Regions from separate parts of the Hydrogenophaga sp. RWCD_12 genome, predicted to be linked through region 2. Evidence: riboswitches for the same ligand, from Rfam matches in the RefSeq annotation. Region 2 holds a riboswitch; the other holds the start of a gene.
What was found. A riboswitch is a leader RNA that binds a small molecule or an ion and turns the genes downstream of it on or off. The one in region 2 is predicted to bind thiamine pyrophosphate.
Positions count from the first base shown of each region.

Region 1: it holds a riboswitch for thiamine pyrophosphate, as region 2 does, so the genes downstream of both, thiC (phosphomethylpyrimidine synthase ThiC) here and ACLIJ1_RS01685 (thiamine ABC transporter substrate binding subunit) in region 2, are expected to answer to the same signal.

Region 1 is NZ_JBKIXC010000002.1:613,102-622,398, forward strand. Features, by position in the region: gene thiC (phosphomethylpyrimidine synthase ThiC) at 1-1,233, opposite strand, end outside; TPP riboswitch at 1,334-1,448, opposite strand; gene ACLIJ1_RS10050 (DUF6920 family protein) at 1,547-2,407, shown strand; gene ACLIJ1_RS10055 (cation-translocating P-type ATPase) at 2,411-5,119, opposite strand; gene ACLIJ1_RS10060 (DUF302 domain-containing protein) at 5,179-5,586, shown strand; gene ACLIJ1_RS10065 (hypothetical protein) at 5,568-5,786, opposite strand; gene ACLIJ1_RS10070 (hypothetical protein) at 5,783-6,319, opposite strand; gene ACLIJ1_RS10075 (LysR family transcriptional regulator) at 6,493-7,386, opposite strand; gene ACLIJ1_RS10080 (sodium-dependent bicarbonate transport family permease) at 7,482-8,486, shown strand; gene ACLIJ1_RS10085 (ketopantoate reductase family protein) at 8,493-9,297, opposite strand, start outside.
Region 2 is NZ_JBKIXC010000001.1:346,324-355,620, reverse strand. Features, by position in the region: gene ACLIJ1_RS01720 (MBL fold metallo-hydrolase RNA specificity domain-containing protein) at 1-1,044, shown strand, start outside; gene ACLIJ1_RS01715 (lytic murein transglycosylase) at 1,076-2,284, shown strand; gene ACLIJ1_RS01710 (DUF4124 domain-containing protein) at 2,323-2,784, shown strand; gene ACLIJ1_RS01705 (heavy metal-binding domain-containing protein) at 2,791-3,138, opposite strand; gene ACLIJ1_RS01700 (hypothetical protein) at 3,235-4,089, shown strand; gene ACLIJ1_RS01695 (ABC transporter ATP-binding protein) at 4,099-4,752, opposite strand; gene ACLIJ1_RS01690 (ABC transporter permease) at 4,745-6,322, opposite strand; gene ACLIJ1_RS01685 (thiamine ABC transporter substrate binding subunit) at 6,420-7,460, opposite strand; TPP riboswitch at 7,521-7,621, opposite strand; gene ACLIJ1_RS01680 (class I SAM-dependent methyltransferase) at 7,795-8,457, shown strand; gene ACLIJ1_RS01675 (hypothetical protein) at 8,541-8,711, opposite strand; gene ACLIJ1_RS01670 (DHA2 family efflux MFS transporter permease subunit) at 8,848-9,297, opposite strand, start outside.

The DNA of each region.
Region 1 (9,297 bases), on a different contig from region 2:
AATCTGTGTCAGCTCGCCCAGCGTGCGCAGCTCGGCAAACTGCGCCTCGTCGTTGGCGTCGGCACCCGACCCGGGGCGCAGGCCGTCGCCCAGCGAGAAGGTCACGTCGTAGGCCTTCATGATTTCGCAGATCTCGTCGAAGTGCGTGTACAGGAAGTTCTCTTTGTGATGGGTGATGCACCACTTGGCCAGGATGGAGCCGCCGCGCGAGACGATGCCGGTGCGCCGCTGCGTGGTGAGGTGAATGAACGGCAGGCGCACGCCGGCGTGGATGGTGAAGTAGTCGATGCCCTGTTCGGCCTGCTCGATCAGCGTGTCGCGGAAGATCTCCCAGGAGAGGTCCTCTGCAATGCCGCCGACCTTTTCCAGCGCCTGGTAGATCGGCACCGTGCCGATGGGCACCGGCGAGTTGCGCACGATCCAGTCGCGCGTGGTGTGGATGCTCTTTCCGGTGGAAAGGTCCATCACCGTGTCGCCGCCCCAGCGGATCGACCACACGAGTTTTTCGACTTCCTCTTCGATCGACGAGGTGACGGCCGAGTTGCCGATGTTGGCGTTGATCTTCACCAGGAAGTTGCGGCCGATGATCATCGGCTCGACTTCGGGGTGGTTGATGTTCGCCGGGATCACTGCACGGCCGCGCGCCACCTCGTCGCGCACGAACTCGGGCGTGATGGTGTCGGGAATGCGGGCGCCCATGGGGTTGCCCTTGAGGCGCGCCTCGCGCTCGGCGCTGCCGAGGTATTCCTTCATCCACTCGCGCTTGCCGTTTTCGCGGATGGCGATGTATTCCATCTCGGGCGTGACGATGCCTTGGCGGGCGTAGTGCATCTGCGTCACGTTGCGACCGGCCTTGGCGCGCAGCGGCTGGCGCTGCAGGCCCACCGCCTCGGCGCGCAGGGCTTCGATGCGTGCGTCGGCGACTTCACCGTGCTTGCCACCATCGTCCAGCGCCACGCGGCTGCGGCCTTCGTAGGCCTCGGTGTCGCCGCGCGCGACCACCCACTGGCTGCGCACCGGCGAAAGGCCCCGGCGCACATCGATGGTCGCTGCGGGGTCGGTGTAGGGGCCGGAGGTGTCGTAGACCGTGACCTGTTCTCCATTGGTCAACGCGATCTCGCGCATCGGCACCCGCACGCCGGCCTGTGCGCCGGGCACGTAGATCTTTATCGACTGGGGGAAGGGTTCGCGGGTGAGCGTGAGCAGCTGCTGGAGCTTGTCGGGGGCGTTCATCGGGCGGTCTCCTGATTGAAAAAGCTGTTGCGAAACGAACAGCTCCGGAGGACCGCCACGAAGGACCACAGGCAAGGGCGGATGCGCCCCCTTCATGGGTCCTTCAAGGCAACGCTCTTCTTTCGCCGGTACTAGCCGGATCAAGTTCGCGGGTTCGGTTGTTCAACCATCTCAGCGCCAGACCTTGGAAGGCCGGAGCACCCCGGAGCAGGCGCGCAGTGTAGCGTGGAAATTCTTGAGCCAGCGCAATGTCCCTGCGGAAAGAGTCCGGCAACGCACAGACGTTGGCCGCCCGCTGTGTAGGCTGATGACCATGAACTGGTTCACCGGGATTCTTCTGTTCGGGGTGGTGGTGGTCCTCGTGGTCGCAGGTCTTGGGTTGCTCGGTGCACGGCGCTGGGCGAAGGCCACGCAGGTCATTCATGCGCGTCTGGAAGCGCTGCGCCGGCCGGCCCGGCCCGGCGTCTACGACCCACGTGACATCGAGGGCTTGCCGGCACCGGTGCAACGGCATTTCCGTGCCGTGCTCACCCCGGGACAGCCGATGGTCACCGCGCTCACACTCGAGCACACCGGGCAATTCAACATGTCCCCCGGCGGCGAGCAGTGGAAGCCGTTCACCTCACATCAGCGGGTGGTCGTGCAGCGCCCCGGCTTCCTCTGGGACGCGCGCATTGCCATGCTGCCCGGCCTGCCGGTGCGCGTGCACGACAGCTACGCCGATGGCCGGGGCCTGCTGCACGCGGCCGTGCTGGGCCTGTTTCCAGTGGCCGATCTGGAGGGCGGTGGAGAGCTGGCGCGCGGCGAGCTGATGCGCTTCTTTGCCGAAGCCGCCTGGTACCCCACAGCCCTGCTGCCCAGCCAGGGCGTGCAATGGACCGCGGTGGACGAGCACAGCGCCAACGCCACCCTGACCGATGGCGCGCTCGCGCTCACCCTGCTGTTCCGATTTGACGATGCGGGCATGGTGCGCTCGGTGCTGGCGCAGGCGCGTGGCCGCATGGTGGGGCAGGAGATCAAGATGGCGCCATGGGAAGGCACCTGGTCCAACCACCAGCGTATCGATGGCATGACCGTGCCGCTGACCGGCGAGGTGGCCTGGCTGCTGCCCGAAGGCCGCAAGACCTACTGGCGCGGCACCGTCACTTCGCTCGCCTACGAGTGGTCGACCTGACGGTCAGGCGGGTGCATGCGGGCGGCGGGCGCGTTGCACCCCCTTGATGCCTTCGAACCAGACCACGCTCAGGACCCCCAGCCCGCAGGCCGCGGCCAGTTCGTGCAGCGGCAGCGGCGCAAAGCGCAGCAGGCCGACCAGCCAGGGGATGTAGAGGGCGGCCATCAGCATGGTCAACGCCATGCCCACGACCACCCAGAGCATGGTGTTCGGCGCGCGCAGCGTGACCCAGACCGGCGCGGTCGCCGAGCGGTTGGAAAAGATCAGCGCCAGGTTGCCCACCACCAGGGTTGCGAAGGCAAAGGCCCGGGCCTCTTCCTCGGGCAGGCGCGGCGCGGCCCAGGCGAAGGCGCCCATCACGGCGGCCAGCACACCCAGTCCCTGCAGCAGCGCCAGCCAAAGGCTCAAGCCACCGAACAGCGGCGCGCTGGCGTCGCGGGGTGGTCGCCGCATCACGTCGTCGTCGGCGGGCTCGTTTTCAAAGGCGATTGAGCAGGCCGGGTCGATGATGAGTTCGAGAAAGGCGATGTGCATCGGAAACAGCAGCGAGGGCCAGCCCAGCAGCACCGGCAGCAGCGCCATGCCGGCGATCGGCACGTGCACCGCGAGCACGTAGGACATCGCCTTGCGCAGGTTGTCGAAAATGCGCCGCCCCAGCCGCATGGCGCGCACGATGGCGGCGAAGTCGTCGTCGATCAGCACCAGCGACGCCGATTCGCGCGCCACATCGGTGCCGCGTTTTCCCATCGCCACACCCACGTGCGCGGCGCGCAAAGCCGGGGCGTCGTTCACGCCGTCGCCGGTCATGGCCACGATGTCGCCGCGCGCCTTCAGCGCCTGCACGATGCGCAGCTTCTGCTCCGGCGCAATGCGGGCGCAGACACTCACGTTTGCCATGCGCTCACTCAGTGCCGTGTCGCTGAGCGCTGCCATCTCGTCGCCGGAGAGCACTTCTGCGTCTGAGCCCGCCAGCCCGGCCTGCTGTGCAATCGCCTGGGCGGTCGCCGGGTAGTCGCCGGTGATCATCACCACGCGGATGCCTGCGGCGCGGCATTCGGCGATGGCCGCCGGCACCTGCGGGCGCACCGGGTCCGCCAGACCCAGCAGGCCGATGAAGCGGAAACTGAAATCGTGTTCGCCTTCGGGCCAGTCCTGCCCTTCGAAGGTGCTGCTGGCCACCGCCAGCACGCGCAGCCCTTCGGCGGCCAGCCCGTCGACCACGCCGGCGATGTGGGCCTTCTGTGCATCGTCCAGATGGCACAGGTCCATCACGGCCTCGGGAGCGCCCTTGGCAGCGACCGTCTGCGTGCCGCCGTCCGCCGCCGCCCACACGTGCGACATCGCGCGCAGCGCAGGGCTCAGCGCATAGGTCTGCACCAGCCGCCAGTCGCGGTGCAGGTGCTCGGTGTCGGTGAGGAAGCGCTCACCCAGCTGGTGGAACGCCTTCTCCATCGGATCGAACGGATCCACCACACTGGCCAGGATCGAGAACTCCACCAGTGTGTGGAAGGCTTCGGGCAGTGGCGCGTTGCCCAGCGACTCCAGCGCCAGCCGGTCCGGCAGCGCCACGCCGCCGGCGGCCAGGTGTGTCACCGTCATGCGGTTGCCGGTGAGGGTGCCGGTCTTGTCGCTGCACAGCACCGTGGTCGCACCCAGCGTCTCGATGGCGTTGATGCGCCGCGTGAGCACGCCTTCCTTCGCCAGGCGCCGCGCGCCCAGTGCGGGGAACACGGTCATCACCACCGGGTATTCCTCCGGCAGCATCGCCATTGCCAGGGCGATGCCGGCCAGCACCGCCTGCAGCCAGTCGCCGCGCACGAGCCCGTGCACCACCACCAGCGCCAGGCTCAGAACCAGCGCCAGCAGGGCGAGGTTGCGCACCAGCCGGGTGGTCTGTTTCTGCAGTGGCGAGGTTTCGTGTTCGACCTTGCCCAGCGCGGTGCCGATGCGGCCGATCTCGCTGCGTGCGCCGGTCGCGGTGACGCGGGCCAGCGCATGGCCTTGCACGATCAGCGTGCCGGCGTAGACCGTGGGCAGATCGTCGCCGCCGGGGCGTGCGCTGCCGGTTCCTTCGGCAGGGACCGGCTTTTCCGCCTGTTCCTCCGGCAAGGCCGCGCGCTTGGCCACCGGGACCGCTTCACCGGTCAGCAGCGACTCGTCGGCCTGCACGCCGTGCGCCGACAGCAGCAGGGCGTCGGCCGGCACCCGGTCGCCCTCGCTCAGCTGCAGCAGATCACCGCGCACCACGTCGCTGCCGGCAATGCGCTGCGGCGTGCCGTCGCGGATCACCAGCGCGCGCGGGCTGGTCAGGTCGCGCAGCGCTTCGATGGCGCGCTCGGTCTTTCCCTCCTGGTACAGCGTCAGGCCGAGCGTGATCACCACGAACGCGAGCAGGGTCAGGCCTTCCCGCAGGTCGCCAAACACCATGTAAAGGGTGGCCGCGGCCAACAAGAGCAGGAACATGGGCTCGCGCGCGGTGTCCAGCGCGATGGACAGCAGGCTGCGGCGTTGCCCGCCGGGCAGAGCGTTGGCGCCGTCCTGGCTGAGGCGCTGCGCCGCTTCGGCGGCGGTCAGGCCCGGTTCCGTGGCGAAGTCGCTGGCGTTGTTGTCGGTGTTCAAGGATGGCTCACGGGTTTTGTTGCCGGCAGCAGCACCGGCGTGGGGAATCTTGCTCCAGTGTGCACCCGGGTCGGTGCGCTGTCGAACCGACATGCCCCCGGTTTTCACTGATCGTCGGCGTACCGCTTCATCCCGAGAAACAGGACCACACCATGTACGGCTTCACCAGCACGATCCAGGGCACTTCGTTCGGCGAAGCGCTTTCACACACCATCGAATTGCTCAAGGAAGAGGGCTTTGGCGTGCTCAGCGACATCGACGTGCAGGCCACGATGAAGGCCAAGCTGGGCGTGGACATGTTGCGCTACCGCATTCTCGGCGCCTGCCACCCGCAACTGGCGCACAAGGCCTTGCTGGCCGAGCCCAACATCGGCCTGCTGCTGCCGTGCAATGTGATCGTGCGGGAGATCGCGGAGCGTGAGATCGTCGTGGGGTTTCTCGACCCGCAGGTCATGGTCGAACTGGTGGGCGGTGCCGGTGTGAAGGCGGTGGCCGACGACGCCGAACAGCGTCTGCGCCGTGTCTGCACCAACCTCAGCGGTCACACGGTGCCGGTCTGACGCCCTTTGGCCGGGAGCCGTTGCCGTCCGGGCCTGGTGAACTCCAGGGCGGCTCCGGGGTCCTCTTCTCCGGCCACCGAGGTGTTGTCTCCATCGTTGGCTTCGTCGTGCGGCATGGTTGCCTCCGCAACCGTCGCCGCCGGCCTCGGCGCCTTCAGGCGCAGGATCGTTCGACCCGACAGGGTGGTGAGTGTGTTCATGCGAGGCTGACCTCTCTGTAGTCGCCCACCGAAGCGTCGATCACTTCCTTCGCGATGGCGGTTTCGTCCAGGGTGCGCGCTTCCACGACCAGCACCACCTGACCGCTGGCGATCGCGTCTCCGACCAGTGCCGACAGCCAGCCTTCTTTCTGGGTGCTGTCGGGTGCGTCGGTGTTGATCGCGCCGGCCGTGGCGCCCAGGATGCCGCCGATGCTGGCGCCCCAGCCCAGCATCACCAGCGGCGCGAGCAGCGGGCTGGCCACAAAAAGGCTCACGTTCGCTGCCACCAGTGCAACATGTGTCAAGCCGCCCAGGCCGGCGCCCACCGCGGTGCCGATGGTGCCGTCCACCAGCACGTCCTTGAGCACCGCGTTGCTGTCCTCTTCGGGCACGGGAGCCTGGGCTGGCGTGTCGGAGTCGAAGATCTGCACCCGCTCGCGCGGCAGACCGCGTTCGAGGAGCGCGTCCAGCGCCTTTTCGGCATCGGCGCGGACGGAGAAGAAGCCAGAAATGTGGTGGCGGTAGGTGTCCATGGCGTCGTTCCTCGAGGCCCGGGCAGGGCGGGCGTGGAGGGACCTTAGCCGCGCTGCAGGCGTGGGTCCGTGCGGAAGGGCACACAGGGCGTTCCAAGGCGCGCACTGGACGCATCCCGCCACCTTCTCACTCTTGAACAACGGTCTCCGGTCTGGCAGACCTCTGCCGCCGCTCAGGCCTGGGCCGCGCTGCGCAGCAGGTGTTCGCGGAACACCGTGGCGATGGGCGAGAGCTGCTTGGCCCGGGGATGGACCAGGTGCCACTGCGAGCGGATGGGGAAGCCGCTGACCGGCAGCACGCACAGGTCCTGGCCGAGTTCGCTGTCCTTGAGGGCGTGGCGCGAGACGATGGCGACGCCCAGGTGTCCGGCGACCGCTTCCTTGATGGCCTCGTTGCTCCCGAGTTCCAGTTTCAGACCCGGTTCAAAGCCATGTTGCGCAAAGTGCCGGTCGATCGCCAGGCGGGTGCCGGAGCCGCGCTCGCGCAGGATGAAGCGATCACCCTGCAGCGCCTTGAGCGCCAGGCGCTGGCGCTGCGCGAGCGGATGGTCGGCTGCAGCGATGAGGACCAGCGGGTTGTCCAGGAAGGTCCGGTCCTCCAGATCGATGTCGGCCGGGGGCTGCGACATGACGTAGAGGTCGTCGCGGTTCTCGCGCAGGCGTTGCACCACGCCATCGCGGTTGAGGACCTCCAGCGAGATCTCGATCTCGGGGTGGCGGGCACAGAAGTCGCCAAGCAGGCGTGGCACGAAGTACTTGGCCGTGCTCACCACGGCCACGCGCAAGCGGCCCCGGGTCAGGCCCTGCATGGCGTTGACCTGCTGGCCAAAGCGCTCCCACTCGTCGACGATGGCGCGTGCGGTCCGGGCCAGTTGCCGGCCGGCGTCGGTCAGGAACACCTTGCGGCCGATGACTTCGTACAGCGGCAACCCCACGGACGCGGAGACCTCACGCAGCTGCATGGACGCGGTGGGCTGCGTGACGTGCATCGCCCGCGCGGCCGAGCTGACGCTGCCGGTGTCGGCCAGCGCCAGAAAAAGCCGCAATTGCCGGAATGTGATGCTCATCGAGTTTTATCTATGTATACGTACCAAAGAATCGATTTTACGGAATGCATGTGGATCGCCACAATCCGCGTCCGACGAAGGAACTTCCCATGAATCTGAACAACCTGGTCGATCCGGCCATCCTGTTTTTTGTGGTCGGCGTCGTGGCCGGCCTGGTGCGGTCCAACCTGGAGATCCCGCCCGCGATCTCCCGCTTTCTTTCCATGTATCTGCTCATGGCGCTGGGGCTCAAGGGCGGGTTTGCGCTGGCAGCATCGGGCCTGAACACACAGGTGGTCGCAGGCCTGGGTCTTGCGGTGCTGCTGGCCGTGGTGGTGCCGCTGATCGGCTACACGCTGCTGCGGCGCTGGGTCTCGGGCTTTGACGCCGCCGCTCTCGCCGCCACCTACGGTTCGGTCAGCGCGGTGACCTTCATCACGGCGACCGGGCACCTGGACAAGATCGGCCTGCCTTACGGCGGCCACATGGCGGCGGCCATGGCGCTGATGGAGTCGCCCGCCATCGTGCTGGCGGTGCTGATGGCCAATCGATTGCGACAGGCGTCAGCGGCGCCGTTGGTGGTGGGCTCGGGGGGCGCCGCCGCATGGGCCGGACCGGCTGGGGGCGCTCACACGGACTGGCGCAAGCTGCTGCACGAGTCCTTCACCGATGGTTCGCAGCTGCTGCTGATCGGCGCCATGGCGGTGGGTCTGATGACCGGCGAGGCCGGGCGCGAAGCCATGCAGCCGTTCTCGGGCGACCTGTTCAAGGGCATGCTCGCGTTCTTCCTGCTGGACATGGGGCTGATGGCTGCTCGCAACCTTCCGGGGCTGAGAGGGCGCTCGCCGGTGCTGCTGGCCTATGCGGTGCTGGGCCCGTTGCTGCATGCGTCGCTGGCCTGGGGCCTGGCCCGTGCTGCCGGTCTGCCGGCGGGCGACACCGCGCTGCTGATGACGCTGGCGGCCAGTGCTTCCTACATCGCGGTGCCCGCGGTGGTGCGTTACGCCATTCCCGAAGCCAATCCCTCGCTGTACTTCGGGCTGTCGCTGGGGCTGACCTTCCCGCTCAACCTGCTGCTGGGCATCCCGCTGTACACGCAGCTGGCGCAATGGGGTGCTTGAGGCGCTTCAGTCTGGCGGCCGCCGTTCCGCCAGCCTGACCATCGCCCACAACACCCGATTGACGGGTGTGGGCACGCCCATCGCCTCGCCGCGGCGAACCACGTAACCGTTGAGATGGTCGATTTCGCTGGGCTTGCCGCGCATCAGGTCCTGAGCGGTGGAGGAATATTGTGAGGGCATGGTCTCCGCGATGCGGCGCACGGCGAGTTCGACATCGCCGGGAATCGTCACGCCATCGGCCGCGGCGACCGCGCGGCACTCGGCGATCACGTCGCGCATGATGTCCGGCACGCCAGGTTGCTTCACCAGCTCGCCGTAGACAATGCGACCCACGGCCGAAAGCGCGTTGTAGGCGCAGTTGAGGATCAGCTTGGTCCAGAGCGCGCCGCGCACGTTGTCGCTGATCTCGGTCGGCACGCCGGCCGCGATCAGCGCCTGGGCGACCTCGCTGCTTTTAGGCGAAGGCTCGATCACCAGTTCGCCGCGCCCGTGGTGACGCAGGTGGCCGGGGCCGGCCATCTCGGTCGCCACATAGACCACGGCGGCCGCCACCTGCACACCCGCCAGCACCGCGCGCAGCCGCTCGGCGTTGTCCACGCCGTTCTGCAGGCACAGCACCAGCGCACCGGGCTTGAGGTGCGGCTGAATCTGCTCACCCGCGCTTTCGGTGTCGGGCGACTTCACCGCGAACAGCACCAGGTCTGCGTCGGCCACGGCCGACGCCTCGGTGCTGGCCGCCACCGGTACGGCTTCGTCGAAGGTCAGGGTCTGCATGCGCAGGCCCTGTGCGCGGAACACCTGCACATGCTGC
Region 2 (9,297 bases):
GACGCCAACTTCGCCAACCGCAAGGGCTTCTCCAAGCACGCGCCCGCCTTGCCGCTCTACACCGAAGACGACGCACTGCGCTGCCTGAAGCTCATGCACACGGCCCCCATGGGCAAAGCCTTCGAACCCCTGCGGGGCTGGACTGCGCGCTTCACCGGTGCGGGCCACATCCTTGGTGCGGCCAGCCTGCTGCTGGAAGTCGGCGGCAAGCGCATCCTGTTCTCGGGCGACCTCGGCCGCCCCGACGACCTGCTGATGAAGCCGCCCGAGGCGCCCCCCGCGGCCGACGTGGTGGTGATCGAGTCGACCTACGGCGACCGCGAGCATCCGGAAGAAGACGTGCTGGCCGAACTGGCGCCGGCCCTGCAGCGCGTCGCGGCGCGCGGTGGCACCGCCGTGGTCCCCGTGTTCGCCGTCGGCCGGGCGCAGGCGCTGCTGCATGCGATAGCGCAGCTCAAGGCGCGCGGCGACCTGCCGCACGCCCTGCCCGTCTATCTCGACAGCCCGATGGCCGTGCACACCACCGGCCTGTACGCGCGCCACCTGGGCGAGCACCGGCTGAGTGCCGCGCAGTGTCACGACATGGAGCATGGTGCGCAGATGGTGACCTCGGTCGATCAGTCCAAGGCGATTGCCCAGCAGCACGGCCCCAAGATCATCCTCTCGGCCAGCGGCATGGCCACCGGCGGCCGCGTGCTGCACCACCTCGCGATGCACCTGGGCAACCACCGCAACATGGTGCTGCTCACCGGCTACCAGTCGCCCGGCACGCGCGGCGCCACCATGGCCGGCGGCAGCCCCACTGTGCGCATCCATGGCCAGGACATTCCCATCCGCGCAGAGGTCGTGCAGCTGGCCTCCGCCTCGGCCCACGCCGACGCCAGCCAGCTGATGGACTGGCTGCGCGCCTCACCCTCGGCGCCGCACCGCGTGTTCGTCACGCACGGCGAGTTGGCCGCCTCCGACACGCTGCGCCAGCGCATCGAACACGAACTGGGCTGGCGCGCCCTCGTCCCCGAACACGGCAGCACCTGGGCTGCCTGAAACTTTCCGGATTGACCATCTTCTCAACCACATGTCCCTGCTGAAACCCATCTTCCTGGCTGCCTCGCTCGCGGCCTCCCTGTCCGCGCTCGCCCAGACCACGCCGGCCACCGCTCCGCCCGACTTCAGCCGCTGCATCGACGGCTTGCAGGGCGAGGCCCGCGCGGCAGGCGTCTCCGAAGCCACCTACCGAACGCTCACGCGTGGCCTGGTGCCCGACATGAGCGTGATCGACAAGCTCAACTACCAGCCCGAGTTCCAGATGCCGATCTGGGACTATCTCAGCGGTCTGGTCGACGACGAGCGCGTGCAGCAGGGTCAGGCCATGCTGCGGCAACACGCGGCTGTGCTCGAGCGTGTGCAGCAGCGCTACGGCGTCCCGGCGGAAACCGTGGTCGCGGTCTGGGGCGTGGAGAGCAACTTCGGCCAGAGCCTGGGCAAGTACCCGCTGGTGCAGGCGCTGGGCACGCTTTCCTGCATCGGCCGGCGCCAGACGTTCTTCCGCGGCGAGCTGTACTCGGCCATGCGCATCCTGCAGGCCGGCCACATTGCGCCCGAGCGCCTGGTCGGCTCCTGGGCCGGCGCCTTCGGCCACACCCAATTCATGCCCACCACCTTCGAGCGCCTCGCGGTCGACGGCGACGGCGACGGCAGGCGCGACCTGATGGACAACACCGCCGATGCGCTCGCCTCCACCGCCAACTTCCTGTCCAAGGCCGGCTGGCAGAGCGGACAGCCCTGGGGCTTCGAAGTGAAGCTGCCCGCCGGGCTCAACACCGCCGAGGAAGGGCGGCGCAGCAAGCGCCCGATCAGCGAATGGATCGCGCGCGGCGTGCGCAAGGCCGACGGTTCACCCCTGCCCGCCAGCCTCGGCAGCGCCGGCCTGATGACACCCTCCGGCCCGCAGGGCCCGGCCTTCCTGGTGTTCAGGAACTTCGATGCGATCTACGGCTACAACGCCGCCGAAAGCTACGGCCTGGCCATCGCGCACCTGAGTGACCGCCTGCGCGGCGCCGGCCCGTTCGTCACCCCCTGGCCGACCGACGACCCCGGCCTCTCACGCGCCGAACGCCGCGAACTGCAGGGACTGCTGGTGCTGCGCGGTCACGAGATCGGCGAGGTCGACGGCATGCTCGGCGACAAGAGCCGCGCCGCCATCCGCATCGAGCAGGCGCGGCTGGGGCAGGAGGTCAACGGGCGTGGAGGGATGAAGCTGCTGCGCGCATTGCGCGGGCGTTGAGTCAGGGCGCAGAATCCGGACCAACAGGGAGAACAATGATGAAGCGTTCAACGTGGTGGTGGAGATGGGTCATGGTCGGGGGCTTGCTGTGCAGCCACCTGTGGGCGAGCGCCCAGGATGTGTACACGTGGACCGACGAGAAGGGCAGGAAGCACTTCGCCGACAAGGTGTCCACTCCCGAGAACCGGCAGGACAAGCCGGTGGCGATCCCGCCCCCCAATGTCGCCAAACGGTTTGTGCCGGTCCCGACCGACGCCTCTGGCGATGCCCTTCCCCCGACACCTGCCGCCCCGACGGTCCCTGCAAACAAGACCAAGTTGCCAGATCCGAAAAAGAAGGCCAAGTATTCGCAGGACGAGTGCGAAGCACTGAAGAAGGCCTACGAAGCCAGTGCGGCCTGCTTTGCCGAGTGCTCGACGCCCACATGGACATTTAGGGGCGGCGGTCGAAACAACGCCAAGTGCGGGCACTGCACCCAGATGACTATGCCGCGCTGCTGACCGGTTTCACCCCAGCTTCACCGCGGTCCCGCTCACGGCCACCATCATCATCCCGTTGGCCTCGCCCATGACTTCGTAGTCGAAGTCGATGCCGATCACGCCGTTGGCGCCCAGTTCTTTCGCGGCCTCGACCAAGCCTTCGAGCGCCGCATCTCGCGCACCCGACAGCGCGCGCTCATAGCCACCGGCCCGCCCGCCGACCACGTCGCGCACGGACGAGAACATGTCCCGGAAGATGTTGGCGCCGATGATGGCTTCGCCGTTAACCACACCCACGTACTGGCTGCGCGCGATGTCGGGCGGCGTGGTGGTGCTGAGGAAAAAGCCGTCTGTACTCCTGGAAAACCATCCCATCGAAACCTCCTTGTGGCCAGAAGACGTTCCGGCGCAGAATCGATTTTGACATTCAGGGAACACCACAAGGGCTTCAGCCCGCCGACTTGGCACAACATGTCTTCCGCTCTTCCAGCCTGCACACCACCGACTTTCACCCTTTCCCGCCGCCGCCTGACGTCGATGGCTCCTTTTGCGCTGGTCTTCACCGGTCTTCCTGCGGCCGTGTTCGCTCAGTCCGCCAAGACTGCGGTGGACTACCGCGGCATGGTGTCCAGGGGCACCCGCCTGTCGATCCTCACCGACCGCATCACGCGCTGTCAGGCACAACGCCTGCTGGGCGTGCTCACGCCCCGCGCCGAACGCATGCTGGCCGACTCCGTGGCCGAAGCCCGCACCATCATGGCAGCCCTGAAGCAGCAAGGCGCAGGCGCGGCCGCCATTGCCCCCCTGCTGGCCAGCGCGGAGCAGGATCTGGGCGCCTTGCTCAGTGCCAGTGAGAGCTTCCGCACCGAGGACAGGGCGGGTCTGGGCAAGCTCGCGGTCCTCGCCGACAAGGCTGGTGCCTCGATCGACAGGCTGGTGACAGCGTATGTGCAGGCCATCGGTCAGCCCACGGCCTCGGTGCTCCAGACCACGGCCGATCTGCAGCGCCTCACGCAGCATCTGGCCGTGCATTACCTCCTGTCGCGGGCAGGCATCGACCCGACCGAGCAGCTCAAGGAAGTGGACACCGGCCGGCGTGCCTTCGAAACGCTGCTGCAGAACCTCAAGCAGTCACCAGTCCGCAGCGCCAGGACGGACGCGGCCATGCCGCTCATCGAAGGTCAGTGGACGTTCCTGCGCGCCACATTGACACAGGCTGGTACCGACGTTGCCGCACTGCAGAACGCGGCGACCACCAGCGAACGCACACTCGAAGTGCTGACCGAGCTTTACGCGGCGTACGACGCAGCGCTGCGGCCCGGCTGAAGCAGCTGCTCAGGCCACCGGCACCAGGCGCCCGGCATCCAGCGAAACTATGCGGCCGGCCATGGCGCGCGCCTCCTGCGCGTCGTGCGTCACCAGGATCGCGGTCATGCCGGCTTCGGTGATGCGTTCGCGGAATTCGGCGCGCAGCTGCTCGCGCAGTGCGGCATCGAGAGCGGAAAACGGCTCGTCCAGCAGCAGCGCACGCGGCTGCGTGATGAGTGCACGCGCCAGCGCCACGCGCTGCTGTTCCCCGCCCGACAGCGTCCAGACCCGCGCATCGCCGTGATTGGCGAGGCCGAAGCGCGAGAGCATGGCCTGTGCGCGTTCGCGGGCTTCGGCCTTGCGTACGCCCTGCTCGATCGGGCCAAAGGCGACGTTGTCGCGCACGTTGAGGTGCGGGAACAGCGCGAAGTCCTGGAACATCAGTGCGAAGCCGCGCCGCTCGGGCGGCAAGTGGGTGATGTCCACCCCGTCGAACCAGACGCTGCCGCGTTCGGGCGCTTCGAGCCCGGCCACGATCTTGAGCAGGGTGCTCTTGCCGCTGCCGGAAGCGCCAAGCAGCGCGACCGTTTCGCCCGCGTCCACACGCAGGTTCACTCCGGCCAGCAGCGACCACTCGGGAGAGGCCTCCCAGTGTTTGTGGATGTCGCGCAGTTCAAGCATGGCGGGCATTGTCCTTCGAGGCGGGGCCTTCGATCAGCGTGAACGCCAGCAGCGCCAGCACCATCAGCAGCGCGGCGAGCACAAAGGCGGCGTCGAGATTGGCGGCGCCGGGCCGGCCCAGGTGCTGGTGAATCAGGGTGGTGAGCGTGGACCACTCCGGGCGCGAGAGAAACAGCGTGACCGCGAATTCACCCAGTGCGGTGGCAGCGGCAAACGCCATGCCACGCCGCAGCGCGGGCGCCACCAGCGGCAGCGTGACGCGCCAGAACACACGCCAGGGCCGTGCGCCGAGCGAGGCCGCAGCCTGCGCATATTGCGCGGGCAGGCTGTCGAGCGCGGCGGTGAGCGATTTCGACACGAAGGGCCAGGCCAGCAGCGCGTACGCGCCCAGCAGCATCGCCAGGCTCGCGCTCCAGTCTGGATAGAGCAGCAACAGGCCAAAGGCGACGCTCACGGGCGACACCACGAAGGGCAGGAACGCCGTCGCCCGCCAGGCCAGCGACAGGTGACCACGGGCCGTCACGGAGAGCGCATGCGCCAGGCCCAGCGCCGTTGCCAGCAGCAAGGCCACCAGCGAGAAGCGCAGCGTGTTGCCCAGCGCGGCCAGCGTGTCGCCCTCCATCAACACCGCCCAGCCCTGCCCGGTCAGCAGCGACGACGCCGCGCGCCACACAATGGCCGCCAGCGGCGCGGCGCACACCAGCGCCAGCAAGGCCATCGCGCCGGCCACGCCCAGCCACTGCCCCGCGCCCTGCGGTGGGCGCGGGAGGATGGGCGTCACGCGCGCGGGCGCCGCCAGCCGCCGCTCCAGCCAGGCGTAGGCCAAGGCCACCGCACCGGTCAGCGCCATGGTCCAGACCGCCAGCACACCTGCCTGCCCCAGCTCCAGCTCGTGGGCGACCAGGGTGTAGATCTCGACCTCGGCGGTCGCGTAGCGCTGCCCGCCCAGGATCAGCGCGAGGCCAAAGCCCGCGAAGCAGTAGAGAAACACCAGGCACAGCGCCGACGCCAGCCAGGGCGCGATCGCCGGCCACTCGATGCGCCAGAAGGCGCGCCAGGGCGTGGCGCCCAGCGTGCGCGCCGCCGCCAGCCGCTGCGCGCTCACCTGCCCGAGTGCATCGACACCCGCGCGCACCACGAGGCAGAGGTTGAAAAACAGGTTGCCGTAGAGCAGCAGCCATGGCGTATCGCTCAGATCAATGCCGGCCTCGGCCAGCGGCGCGCCGAACAGGCCACGCGGCCCCCACAGCGCCAGCACGCCCATGGCCGCGACCAGCGTCGGCACCACGAAGGGCAACATCAGCAGGCGCAGCGCCAGCGCCCGGCCAGGAAACACGCGCCGCGCCAGCACCCAGGCGCAAGGGACTCCCAGTAGCAGCGCCAGCACGCAGGTGATGGCCGCCTGCGCCAATGACCACAACACCCGCCATCGCAGATAGGGATCGGTCCACACCAGCAGCCAGCGCACTTCGGCACCGTCCGCAAACCCCTCGGCCAGCAGCCGCAGCACCGGCGCCACCAGCATCACCAACAGAAACAGGAATGGCAAGGCCGGAAGGACTTTGGCCAAGGCACCCGTGGAACCGGCTGCGCCGGCGCACCAGGTGCTTCCCCCCTTCAGGGGGGAAGCCGCAAAGCGGCGCAGGGGGGTCATCCGACTTCAGGGTTCACTTCAAGACCGTCTGCGTCCAGCGCTGTTGCCAGGCCTTGGCGTTCGCGTCCATGCGTTCGGCCGTGGCGTTGTCGAACTTCGCCGGCTCGGTCGCATGGGCCTTCATCACATCGACGCGCGCGGCGCCGGCCTCGACCGGGAACATCCACATCGACGTCTGCAGCGCCTGCTGCACCGGTGCAGAACGCATGAACTCGATGAAGCGGCCGGCGGCCTCGCGCGCCGCGGGGTTGCCGCCCTTGACCAGGGCCACGCCCTCGACCTGTCGGAACACGCCGCCCTTGAGGAACAGGTTGGCCGTCGGCGACTCGGTGATCTTTTCCTTGCTGTAGAACACTTCGGCTGCCGGGCTGCTGGCATAGCTCACGACGATGGGGCGCGTGCCGCCGTTGCGCGTGAACTCGGTGTAGTAGGCCTCGCTCCAGCCCTTGACCACCTTCACGCCACCGGCGCGGGCCTTGGCCCACCAGTTGAACGCACCCTCTTCGCCCAGGCCGGCGATGGTGGCAAACAGGAAGGCCTGGCCGGGGCTGGAGGTCGCGGGGTTCTGCACCACCAGCAGCTTGGCGTAGGCCGGCTTGGCAAGATCGTCCAGCGAAGCGGGGAGTGCCAGGCCTGCCTTGGCGAACCAAGCCTTGTCGATGTTGAGATTGACGTAACCGAAATCCACCGGCACCACACCGCCCGACATCGCGACCTCGGCCTTGCGTTGCGCGGCCGGACCGGTGTAGGGGTCCACCACGCCCGCCGACAGCGCGCGCGGCAGCAGGGTGTTGTCGATGCCGAAGGCGACATCGGCGATGGGTGCGGACTTGGTGAGGATCAGCTTGTTGACCATCTCGCCGGCATCGCCGGCCTTGACGATCTGCAGCGTGACCGCCGCTTCTTTCTCGAACTGTGCCAGCAGGTCCTTGGGCAGGTCGAACGAGGCGTGGGTCAGCACCCGCAGCGGCATGGGCGACTGCGCGTGGGACAGGCCCGCGAAGGACAGCGAGGTGAGGGAGAAGAAAGCCGAAAGAAGAATCCGCCGTTGCATGTGAAGCCGCCTTGTCAAACGCCCGCTTCGGGGCTGAAAAGGACGGGCCACGGCAAACGGCGGACCGGCTTGTCACGCTCCCTACGCTGGCACAACCCAGATCAGGTGAGAGGGGTATTTCTCAGCCGGCCCTTGCGGGACCGGCACCCCCGGTGAAGGCCCGCATTGTAGAACGGACCCTGCGGGAGTGCGTGTTATGGTGCACCGGTCACCCCACGGGTGGCTCCGAGGAACTCCTCGACCCTGCATGTGCCCTGCCCGGTTCGCCCGGTGGCGATGTGTGCCCGTTCGATCAGAACCATTTGCACCGCGCTCATCATGAGAACCCTCGCCCATGCCCGGTTACCAGGTCAGGCACCAGACCGTCACCATTGGTGGTCGGGACTATGCCATCCGCTCCCTGCTCGACAACCAGCAATACGCCGACCCGCAAGGGACGGCCGAAGACACCGGCATGGGCGCGTCTGGATGGCCGCTGTTCGGCCAGGTCTGGCCGTCGGCGCGCGTACTGGCGCTGGCGATGGACAGCCATGACATCGCGGGCAAGCGCGTTCTGGAGATTGGCGCCGGGCTGGCGCTGGCGAGCCTGGTGATCCACCGGCGCGGTGGCGACATCACGGTCAGCGACTGGCACCCGCTGACCGCCGAATTCCTGCAGCAGAACCTGCAGGCCAATGGGCTGGGGCCGCTGCAGGTGCACGCCGGCAACTGGTCGGTCGACGACGCCGACGGCGCCAGTGGCCTGGGGCGCTTTGACCTGATCATCGGCAGCGACATCCTTTACGAACGCCAGCAGCCGGCCCAGCTGGCGCGATTCATCGACCAGCACGCCGCGCCCGGCGCCGAGGTGCTGATCGTCGACCCGGACCGTGGCAACCGCAGCGCCTTCGGTCGCGAGATGGCGCTGCTGGGTTTCGTGCTGACGATGGAGTCGGCCGAGCGTCAGCTGGAGAACGGCGAGGCCTTCAAGGGCCGCTTCCTGCACCTGCGCCGCTGAACCGGGCGGCGCCAAAGCAAAAGGCCCCGAACGGGGCCTTTGCAGGGATCGTTGAGGACCGGCGTTGAACCGGCCTGCGGTGATCAGCCGCCCTTCTTCGAGCGCTTGCCGGGGTTCTTCTTGGTGCGGGTGGCAACACCACGCTCCAGGCTCACGCGCTGGCCGCGACCGGGGGTCGGCAGCACGGCGCCATTGGCGGCGGTGGGACGGGGGGTGGCACGGCGGTCGGCTTCGGTGATCAGTTTGTTGCCCATGTCGGTTCCAGGGGGAGATTGGTTGAAAACCCCCTATTGGACCACAGGAAGAACACGCCGCTTTCGCGAGATGAAAGAGCCAGGATTCAGCGCCGGGCAGCGACCCGCGCAGCGGCGGAGCGTGGGGGTTCGCCTGTCAATGCGCTCCACCGCCGCCCGCTCCCGCCCCGCGCACCGGGCGCGAGGTCCAGATCACCAGCACCAGCACGAAGAACAGCGCCGACGACAGGAAGAACAGGTCGGTCACCGCCATCGTGAAGGCCTGCTGGTTCACCAGCCGGTCGACACTGGCCAGCGCCTGCTCGCGCGTCAGGCCGCCCGCCATGAGCTGGCTGATCGTCGCCATCGCGGTCTGGCTGCCTGGATGGATGGCCTCGACCAGATGCGCATGGTGCATCGCGGCGCGGCTCTCCCACAACGTGGTGAACAGCGAGGTGCCCACCGCACCGGCCGTGATGCGCACGAAGTTCGACAGGCCTGCGGCCGAGGGCATCTGCTCCGGCGGCAGGCCCGAGAACACGATGGCCTGCAACGGGATGAAGAAGAAGGCCATCGCCGCGCCCTGCAACAGGGTCGGAATCAGGAT